4 regions of the Priestia sp. AB genome follow, and region 3 is predicted to be linked to each of the others. Evidence: riboswitches for the same ligand, from Rfam matches in the RefSeq annotation. Region 3 holds a riboswitch; each other region holds the start of a gene.
The links. Region 3 has a riboswitch for thiamine pyrophosphate ahead of thiM (hydroxyethylthiazole kinase). Riboswitches for the same ligand answer to the same signal wherever they lie in the genome.
Positions count from the first base shown of each region.

Region 1: another riboswitch for thiamine pyrophosphate. It lies ahead of POF52_RS17465 (acetylornithine deacetylase); the one in region 3 lies ahead of thiM (hydroxyethylthiazole kinase).
Region 2: another riboswitch for thiamine pyrophosphate. It lies ahead of thiT (energy-coupled thiamine transporter ThiT); the one in region 3 lies ahead of thiM (hydroxyethylthiazole kinase).
Region 4: another riboswitch for thiamine pyrophosphate. It lies ahead of POF52_RS24500 (thiamine phosphate synthase); the one in region 3 lies ahead of thiM (hydroxyethylthiazole kinase).

Region 1 covers NZ_JAQMYN010000005.1:277,040-279,242, reverse strand. Annotated here, with positions in the region: gene POF52_RS17465 (acetylornithine deacetylase) at 5-1,282, opposite strand; TPP riboswitch at 1,397-1,499, opposite strand; gene POF52_RS17460 (MupG family TIM beta-alpha barrel fold protein) at 1,717-2,203, opposite strand, start outside.
Region 2 covers NZ_JAQMYN010000007.1:83,206-85,408, forward strand. Annotated here, with positions in the region: gene POF52_RS20635 (ethanolamine ammonia-lyase reactivating factor EutA) at 1-245, opposite strand, end outside; gene thiT (energy-coupled thiamine transporter ThiT) at 402-1,022, opposite strand; TPP riboswitch at 1,055-1,155, opposite strand; lysine riboswitch at 1,330-1,514, shown strand; gene POF52_RS20645 (amino acid permease) at 1,617-2,203, shown strand, end outside.
Region 3 covers NZ_JAQMYN010000003.1:343,046-345,248, forward strand. Annotated here, with positions in the region: gene thiE (thiamine phosphate synthase) at 1-405, opposite strand, end outside; gene thiM (hydroxyethylthiazole kinase) at 419-1,225, opposite strand; TPP riboswitch at 1,300-1,408, opposite strand; gene POF52_RS11405 (MFS transporter) at 1,601-2,203, opposite strand, start outside.
Region 4 covers NZ_JAQMYN010000011.1:62,337-64,539, forward strand. Annotated here, with positions in the region: gene thiO (glycine oxidase ThiO) at 1-474, opposite strand, end outside; gene POF52_RS24500 (thiamine phosphate synthase) at 458-1,081, opposite strand; TPP riboswitch at 1,203-1,304, opposite strand; gene POF52_RS24505 (hypothetical protein) at 1,467-1,682, opposite strand; gene crcB (fluoride efflux transporter CrcB) at 1,730-2,119, opposite strand; gene POF52_RS24515 (fluoride efflux transporter FluC) at 2,120-2,203, opposite strand, start outside.

The DNA.
Region 1 (2,203 bases), on a different contig from region 3:
ATGATCACTCCTTATGCGTATGCAGCCACGTATAAATGAACTGCACCATCACTTTTGTATATTGAATAAGCTGATTCATATCTAATTGTTCATTCACAGCATGTGCATTTGCTAAATTTCCCGGACCGTAAATAGCTGCCGGAATTCCCGCATCAGCTAGCCAACCGCCATCTGTTACGCTAGTTGACACATCGATTGGAGGCTTTTTCCCTTCAATTTGTTCATGAGTATTTGCAAGCAGCTGTACTCCAGCATGATTTTCATCAATTTCTAATGACGGGAAGATTTCTCCTCTGTCTTCAATCATTGATGTGCCTCCCCATTCAAAGGTTGGCAGGTTATCTTTTAACCATGGATCTGCTTTTGCAATAGCTAAAATGTATTCCTCCACTTCTTTTGATACTTGGTCGTATGATTCATTGGGATAATAGTGAACGGTGATCCACAGCCTGCATTCATCTGCAATAAACGCAGCATGCCTTCCCCCTTCGATTACTGCTGGATTAATCGTATTTGTTCCCGGCAAAAATCCTGGATAGCTTTTTGTAACAGCCCAGTGGCGCTCCAATTCTTGCAGCCCTCCGATCACTTTTGCCATCTTTTCAATAGCACTCGCAGCTAACAGCCCTCCTCCAGCATGAATCATACTTCGGCGTGTACCGTCATGATAGGTTTTACTGCTTTTTATCGTAATCCATCCCGTGATCACTCCGCCTTGACCTTGAATATGTAAATCACTCGTATCGGCAACAAGCGCAAAGTCAGCTGTATATCCTTTCTGACAGCATTGCAGCGTACCTGCCTCTCCCACTTCTTCTCCTACAACGGATTCAAAAATCAAGTCTCCCGGCAGTTCGATTCCTGCTTCTGTTAGAAGCTGAACTGCAAATAATGCTCCTGCCAAGCCGCCTTTCATATCAGCAACTCCGCGTCCGATTATCATGTTGTCTTTTACCACAGCTTCAAACGGATTTGTCTCCCAATTTTCATTTTCTTGTACCTCAGCTACATCCATATGCCCGTTAATAATTAAGCTTTGATAGTCAGCTGATTTTTTCCCTTTTAACGTGCCCACTACAATAGGATCGTTGCAATATAAATCCCACATATCGATGGAAAAACCGCAGTTTTTAAGAAAATCCGCTACGTAGCGCTGCGCTTCATGAGAATTCCGTGCAGGAGGCGCCGGCGTTTTATATGAAACAAGCGTTTTTAATAACTGGACTAGTTCTCCTTTGCGCTCCTCTACCTGTTTGACAAGCAAATCAATTGTTTCTTCCATGTATGACACCTTCCTTTACGCATAAAAAAACACTTCTTTCGCAGGAAAGAAGTGTTTTTGTTTATATACAAAAAATTATTATAACGAGTTCGTAAGGAAATACCATACAAAACATCCATTACAATACCTCTTTCCTACGCTAGTATTACCTAGTTCAGGTTATAAGGGTTAAGACTTCTCGTCTCTCTCAGCTTAGAAAGCACCCCTAGTGGCGTTGTATCTCTATAAAATTAAACGATTATCATATGTTTACCTGTAATAGTTTTATCATAGTAAAGCGTTTTATTCAATAGAAAGGTTCATGATTCAGCAATGAAAATAGTTTCCTTTTTAGTAAAATAAAAAGCACACACCTTTTCAAGCAGTGTGTGCTCTTTACTTTTATAAGCTTACTAGTTAGCTATCGGCTTCTTTAAAAATACATCTTTTTCCATTCAGACAGGAAGAAGCGCAAGTTTTTGCCCCGGTCTCACTAACGAAAGCAGCTCATGATCTTCTTCTATCACATACCCAATCACATTCACATTAGCATTTGCATTTGCAGGCAAATTCGTTTTAGCTATTTGAACCTCTCCTCTGTAACGTCCGTAGCCATCATTGTCCATTGTAATTGCTCCCATTCTGCGTTCTACTGTATGAAATGGCGGCACTGGTTTTACAGATCGAGTATCAACTAAACGCAGAACGTCTCTTGATACATCCGGACGCACGCTGTACGTTCCCTCTATATGAGGTGAACGAATGCGCAGCGGAATAATGCGGCTTTCTTGATATTGAACCAAACGCTTTAATAAACTTGAACCGGCGCATGGATCTTCAATATAAACCTCTGCTACTCCGCATCCGTATAAATCTACTGCAGAAGTAAAAGGACATCTATTACGGTCTTTTTCTCTAGTAGGAAGACCTTGATAAATAGGG
Region 2 (2,203 bases), on a different contig from region 3:
GAGATTCCTGCGTTCTTATACTCTTGTTCTAGTAGTACCGTTAATCTTTGAACATCAATTTCAACATCGTTTAGCATAGGGGTGGTATAGATAGAACTTGCATACGTTACGCGACGATCAATAATTTGACAGCCTGGCAGCGTAAACTGATTTTGTTGATTTGCTATTAACAGCTTGCTTACAATCAGCTTTGTTGTGCTTGTTCCGATATCTAAACCTATGCTCGTTATCCATTTCTGTAGCATGCTATCAATCCCTTATCACGTTTGAATATGGTGATTATCATAAAACAGTTTTTTGAATATTTCACTAACTATGTTATCAAACCTGACACACTTTTGTGTAAACAAAGGTGACAAATGACAAAAAAGACTAAATCTTGGTAGATTTAGTCTTTTTTATTATGAGTGTGATTTAGTTACAATCATTCTTGATGCGGATGGAATTAATAGTGAAAGAATGACTAAGCAGGCTATTAGTGATCCTACCATTGAAATCCCGTTCATTGAAAAAGAATACCATAGAGCGGACATGCCCTTTGGCGCATACGATCCCCAGAAAATAATACCCGCAATAAAGTGCCAGACATACCGTGCGAAGCTGCCGATAACAAGGGATAAAACAATCAAAACAAAAGCTTTTGATCTGTTATTGTTAGCTAAATTTGTTTTAATAGATTGCGAAAAAATACCTCCAAAACCTATAAAAGCAAAAGCCACAATATATTCAATAAACGTTTGTAGCGCTGTTAAAATATAAGCCGTTCCTGTTGCCAACTGCAACAGCCCCCATAATAGACCAGATAGAGCTCCGCCTTTTACTCCCCAGCGAAAGCACATAATAAAAATGGGCACCATGGAGAACGAAATACTCACAGCCGTTGCAATCTTAATGGAAGGCAAAAGATCAAGTAGAAGTGCTAATGCTGCAAAAATAGCTATTTCAATTTTAGCCTGTAAAGGTAATGCTTTATTCACGTTTCTCACTCCTGTTTTTGAATCATTCATATCAAAATCATTCATATCAAACGGTTTACACAGGAGTAAGCAAATATATGCTACTATTCCCACATTCCTACGCTAGCGTTAACTAACAGGTTCGAAGGGTCTGAACAATTTGTTCACTCTCAGCACGGCGGCTCCCCCTGTGGTACGTTCGGATATTTATGTAGTATTATGACAACATTCATTATACCATATGTAACAAAATAGATTCGAGAGATTTCAAAGATGTTTCTATTTTCTGAATCTATTTTTTATAATGACAATCGTTTTAGTATTTGGTATACTTCTTTTATGTCAAATGAATATAAAAAACCCTCATCCTAATCGATGAGGTAGAGGTCGCAGTTTTTAATAGTAAAGCAACGGAAATGCAGAGAACATTGAGGATGTTGCTTGAAAGGAAAAATTGCCGAAGTTTAGATCACTTCTCGGTTGATTTAAGCTGGGGCTGTCTCCGAACAGGAACAGAACTGTCACATCATGCGAGTGGTGTGAAGAGCTATCTTCACGGAAGGTTGACGCGGTTTTCAGATTTAAAAGCGCGCACATATACTGCGGGCTTTTTTTATGTTATCCCGTCTCTTTCCGTACATTCGAAAGGAGTATTTATCTATGCAAGAGCAGCAAGAATTAAAACGTGGGTTGAAATCTCGCCACTTAACGATGATTTCATTAGGAGGAGCCATCGGAACCGGCTTATTCCTAGCAAGTGGTGGAGCAATTCACACAGCAGGACCTGGGGGAGCGCTTTTAGCTTACGCTATCATTGGTGTCATGGTTTACTTTTTGATGACCAGCCTAGCGGAGCTCGCAGCTTATATGCCTGAAGCTGGTTCGTTTAGTACGTATGCGTCTCGGTTTGTAGATCCATCCTTTGGTTTCGCTCTCGGCTGGAACTATTGGTATAACTGGGCTATTACGATTGCAGCTGAATTATCTGCTGGAGCCCTTATTATGAAATTTTGGTTCCCAAACTCTTCTTCTATTTTATGGAGTGCCCTGTTTTTATTAATTATGTTTGGGCTTAACTACCTTTCTGTAAAAGGATTTGGTGAATCTGAATTTTGGTTTTCGTTAATTAAAGTAGTAACGGTTATCATCTTTTTAGTTATTGGCATTATGATGATTTTTGGTATCTTTAACAATGAAGCACCAGGGTTTAAAAACTTCACGCTTGGTGATGGACCCATTCACGGTGG
Region 3 (2,203 bases):
TCCCATTCCTACATAATCTGCCCCGTCTTTTATCGCTTGCTGCAGCTCTTGTACATTATGAACAGAGACGCCTACAATTCCTTTTCCTATTTTCTCTCGAACAATATGAGCTTTTTCATCTTCCTGTCCAATATGAACGCCATCTGCTTGTAAGCGGATCGCTAAGTCAAGATCATCATTCACAACAAAAGGAACGCTGTGCTGCTGACAAATTTGCTGAAGTTCCTTCGCAAGCTGATATTTCGCTTCTCCTGTTAGGGCACCCTCGCCTTTTTCACGAAATTGAAACACGGTAACTCCGCCTTCAATTGCTTCTTTCAACACTTCTTTCGGATCTTTTGTACAGTTATTGCTGCCCATTATAAAATAAACTTGCAGCAGCTTTTTGATTTCTTCGTTTGTCATTTTCCGGCTCCTTTTAACGTTGATGTACTCTTGCATATGATTCAATATCCTGCCCAGATAAAAGATGAAGCTGATTTAACAGCTCAATTTGAAAGCTTCCCGGTCCTTCTTCACCTTTTTTCGCTGCGGCGATTTGACCTGCCACTCCGTAAAAACTTAAAGCAGCAACGCTTGCCTCGACATATTCTTTTTCTACAGCAGCGAAAGCTCCTATAATTGATGTCAGCAGACACCCAGTCCCCGTCACTTTCGTAAATAACGGGTGACCGTTGTCTACTGTATACGTTGTGTTTCCATCTGTGATTACATCTTGTTTACCCGTGATAACAATCACTGTATCTAATTTGTTCGCTGCTTTCTCAGCAAGTTCAATGACGTCTCCTTGCCCTTCTAATGAATCAACGCCTTTAATGAGCCATGACTCGCCTACTACATTCGCAACTTCAGCAGCGTTACCACGAATAACTGCAATATTTAATTCTTCTACAAGCTGACGTGCTACTTCTGTACGAAACGGTGTCGCTCCGGCTCCTACAGGATCGAAAATAACCGGCACGCCATTTTCATTTGCAGATTTTCCTGCTATTCTCATCGCTTCTACTTCTTGAGCCGTCAGTGTACCCATATTTAAGACAAGCGCTCCGGCGATTCGTGCCATGTCAGCCACTTCTTCCTTCGCATAAGCCATAACAGGTGAAGCTCCTAGTGCAAGCAGGCCATTTGCTGTAAAATTGGTTACCACAACATTCGTAATATTATGAACAAGCGGACTTGTATCTCTTACTTTTTCTAATTGAGCTGAAATTTTACTAATATCCATATTCTCTCACTCTTTTCATTTAGTTTTAACACAGCAAAAAAAGACAAAAAAGCACCTTGCATGCGCAAAGTGCTTTGGTATGTACTCACATTCCCTGCGCTGGCATTATCCAACAGGTTCAAATGGTCAACAGGCGTCCCTGTACTCTCAGCCTGCCCCGCACAAGCTCCCATACTATTCTTGTTACGTTTAAAGTTTACTATTAACCTTTTTTATTTGCAACCATTACACTGTTTTGCCGATAAAATAAAGCTTCTCTATAGGCTGAGTGCCATTGTAAACCTTACACCTTTACTAAAAGAATAATCAAAAGACCTCCAGTAAGCTACTCGAGGTCTTCAATTCCCTAGGAATTCTATCATTTTTTCCTTATGGTTATTTCTCTTGAACCGCTTGATTTCTCACAGCTGTTTTTCTGTCCTTCCCTGCTCTTAAAGATAAAAGAAAACAAAGCAGCAGTACAAGTGCAGCTGATACGTACGGATAATTAATGTTTATATCAAAGAGAAAGCCTGCTACAACTGGTCCAATAATATTCCCAAGACTTGTATAAGCAGAATTTAGTCCGGCTACATACCCTTGGTCGTCTTGTGCCATCATCGACATTTGCGTGCTGATTGCCGGACGTAAAATATCTGTTGCTAAAAAGACGATGAATGTCACAACAATAATAAGCCAGTACGTGTGCACAAACAGCGTAAGTAAAATAAAAAGTCCCGTCATCATCAAGCAAAACGAAATCACTCTTTTTTCACCAAACTTATTTAAAATCCAGCCAAAAATCGTAACCTGCACTACAGCCCCCGCAATAGAGCCAAACGTAATAACAAACGCAATATCTTTTGGCGTAAAGCTAAATTTATGATCAACAAATAGTGAAAAAATCGTTTCATAATTGGATAATCCAAACGATGTCACAAAAACAATAATTAAACTTAGAAAATAAGGTTCTTTATAGGAATTCATAAGCTGCAGTAG
Region 4 (2,203 bases), on a different contig from region 3:
TAACTTAGCCGGAGCTAGCTGGCCGTCTCCCGGTATTGTAATAGCTCCGTATATGTCTGGAGAGAGCCCGGGTTCTAACAAACGCGCTTCTTTTACATCGATCCATCTTACATGTTCATCCCACCGGTGGTGCTGAGCGGCTTTTTTCTTTAATACGTGTGCATCTTCTTCTGTTACAGCAACTTTTAATAAGCCTTTTTGAATGAGCTCTACGTCGATGGCCGTTTTTTCTTTTAGTTCCTTCACCAATTCAGGAAACATGCTTCTGCTCTTAATAGCAAGGTCTAAAAGAGGACCTTCTTCATCAATTTCAGCTTGAGCACCTAAAATACCAGCGGCTGCACTTGAAGCTTCACAACCAATTTGATTGCGTTCAAGAATAGCTACTGACGCTCCTTGTTTTGACAAATGATAAGCGATAGAAGAGCTGATTATACCTCCTCCGATTAACAGTACATCATAATGCTGCTTCATTTTCTCCACCTCCAGATGTCCATATATGAGAATATTGTTTAATCGCTTTGAGGGGATCTTGCGCAAGCATGACACCAGACATCACAGCTATACCGTGTGCTCCTGTTTGAAGCACCTCTTTGGCATTTACAGGTGTAATTCCTCCAATGGCAATAACCGGTATCTGCACAGCATCTACTACTTCTTTTAGTGCTGCTACCCCTCGACTTTTTAATCCTTTTTTTGAATGTGTTGAATAAATATGTCCGTATAGAATGTAGTGAGCACCATCTTTTTCAGCTTCTAAAGCCTCTTCTACAGAGTGAACTGATTTTCCGACAATAAGAGAAGGAAATGCGTCTATAACAACCGAAACGTCTAAACTATGATAGGCAAGCTGTACGCCTTTTGCTTTTAAAGCATGTGCTACATCAACTCGGTCATTCACAATAATTTTAGAGCGACAAAATGGAAAGCTTTCTAGTAAACATTGAATCTGCTTTGCCGTTTTCTCTTTTTCTCTAATATGAACGGCGCCCGCAAAAGGCGCGATAGCCGTTAAAACTTTTTGAAGCTCTTCGATTGGCTGCTTATCTGTTGTAATGACATGAAATTTAGGAATATCCACATGATCGAAACCTTTCTATTCAGAATAAAGAGAAATTTCAATCACCTCATCTTGTGTAGAGGGCTTTATTACATACAAAAAACCACTCTACAACGTAGAGTGGTTAGCATGCATCGTTATGTAAACATGATCGCCACTTCCCTACGCTGGTCCAAACCAGATCAGGTTCAAAGGGTCCGAAATACATTCGTCTCAGCTTCAAAAAGCTCCCCTAGTGATTGCTATTTATTGATTTTGTTTTCGCACTTAAAATTATAACACAACTAGATGTAAATACAATATCTCTTTATGCTCTTACGGCTCTCTTCCTTTTATAGATGTATCTTTTAAGCTTCTTTACTAAGTAAGAGGTCCGGCGCACCGCATCATTCTGCTTTTTATATGATTAGTAATCGGTATAGTCGTCAAATTCTTCCTTGTCTTTTTCCTTTTTCCGATCCCATATAAACAGCAGGAGTAACATAATAAAAGTTAGAATATAAAAACCGTAAAAAATAAATGCCGCCACAACATTTATAAATAAAAATAAAAAACCAATGATCTGACCTGCAACAGCTACAATCAACAAAATGTACTTCCAAACTTCTGCTTTTCTATCCATTCTCTACTTCTCCGTCTTTTTGTTTTTCCCTACTAGAAACGTTCTCTTTACTTAAATAAAAACGTTCCTGCCAGTAAACCGACTGTAAATAAACCAACTGTTCCAAATGCTGAAATCCCCACGTACACCAGCATTTTCCGATAAGATTTTTCTCGAATTAACTGTACGTTTTCCACACTGAACGTTGAAAAAGTGGTAAAGGCACCAAAAAACCCAATGCCAATCATTAAAAATATTGAATCATCATAAGCATGACTCGGAACCTTTCCATAATAACTACCGTAAAAAAGACCAAGCCCAAACGCACCGAGCAAGTTTACAAACAGCATTGATACTGGAAAAGGAGGGTTTGAAACTGTTTTTGTAACTTTTAACCCCAAAAGATAACGGCATATTCCTCCAGCTGCCCCGCCAAGTGCCAAGCTCACTATGCTCATTTACTTCACCTCATGTACTTTCACTAAATTTTTCCCTGCCGCTTCACCGCATAGATAGCCTGCTAAAGCAAGAAGGATTCCACC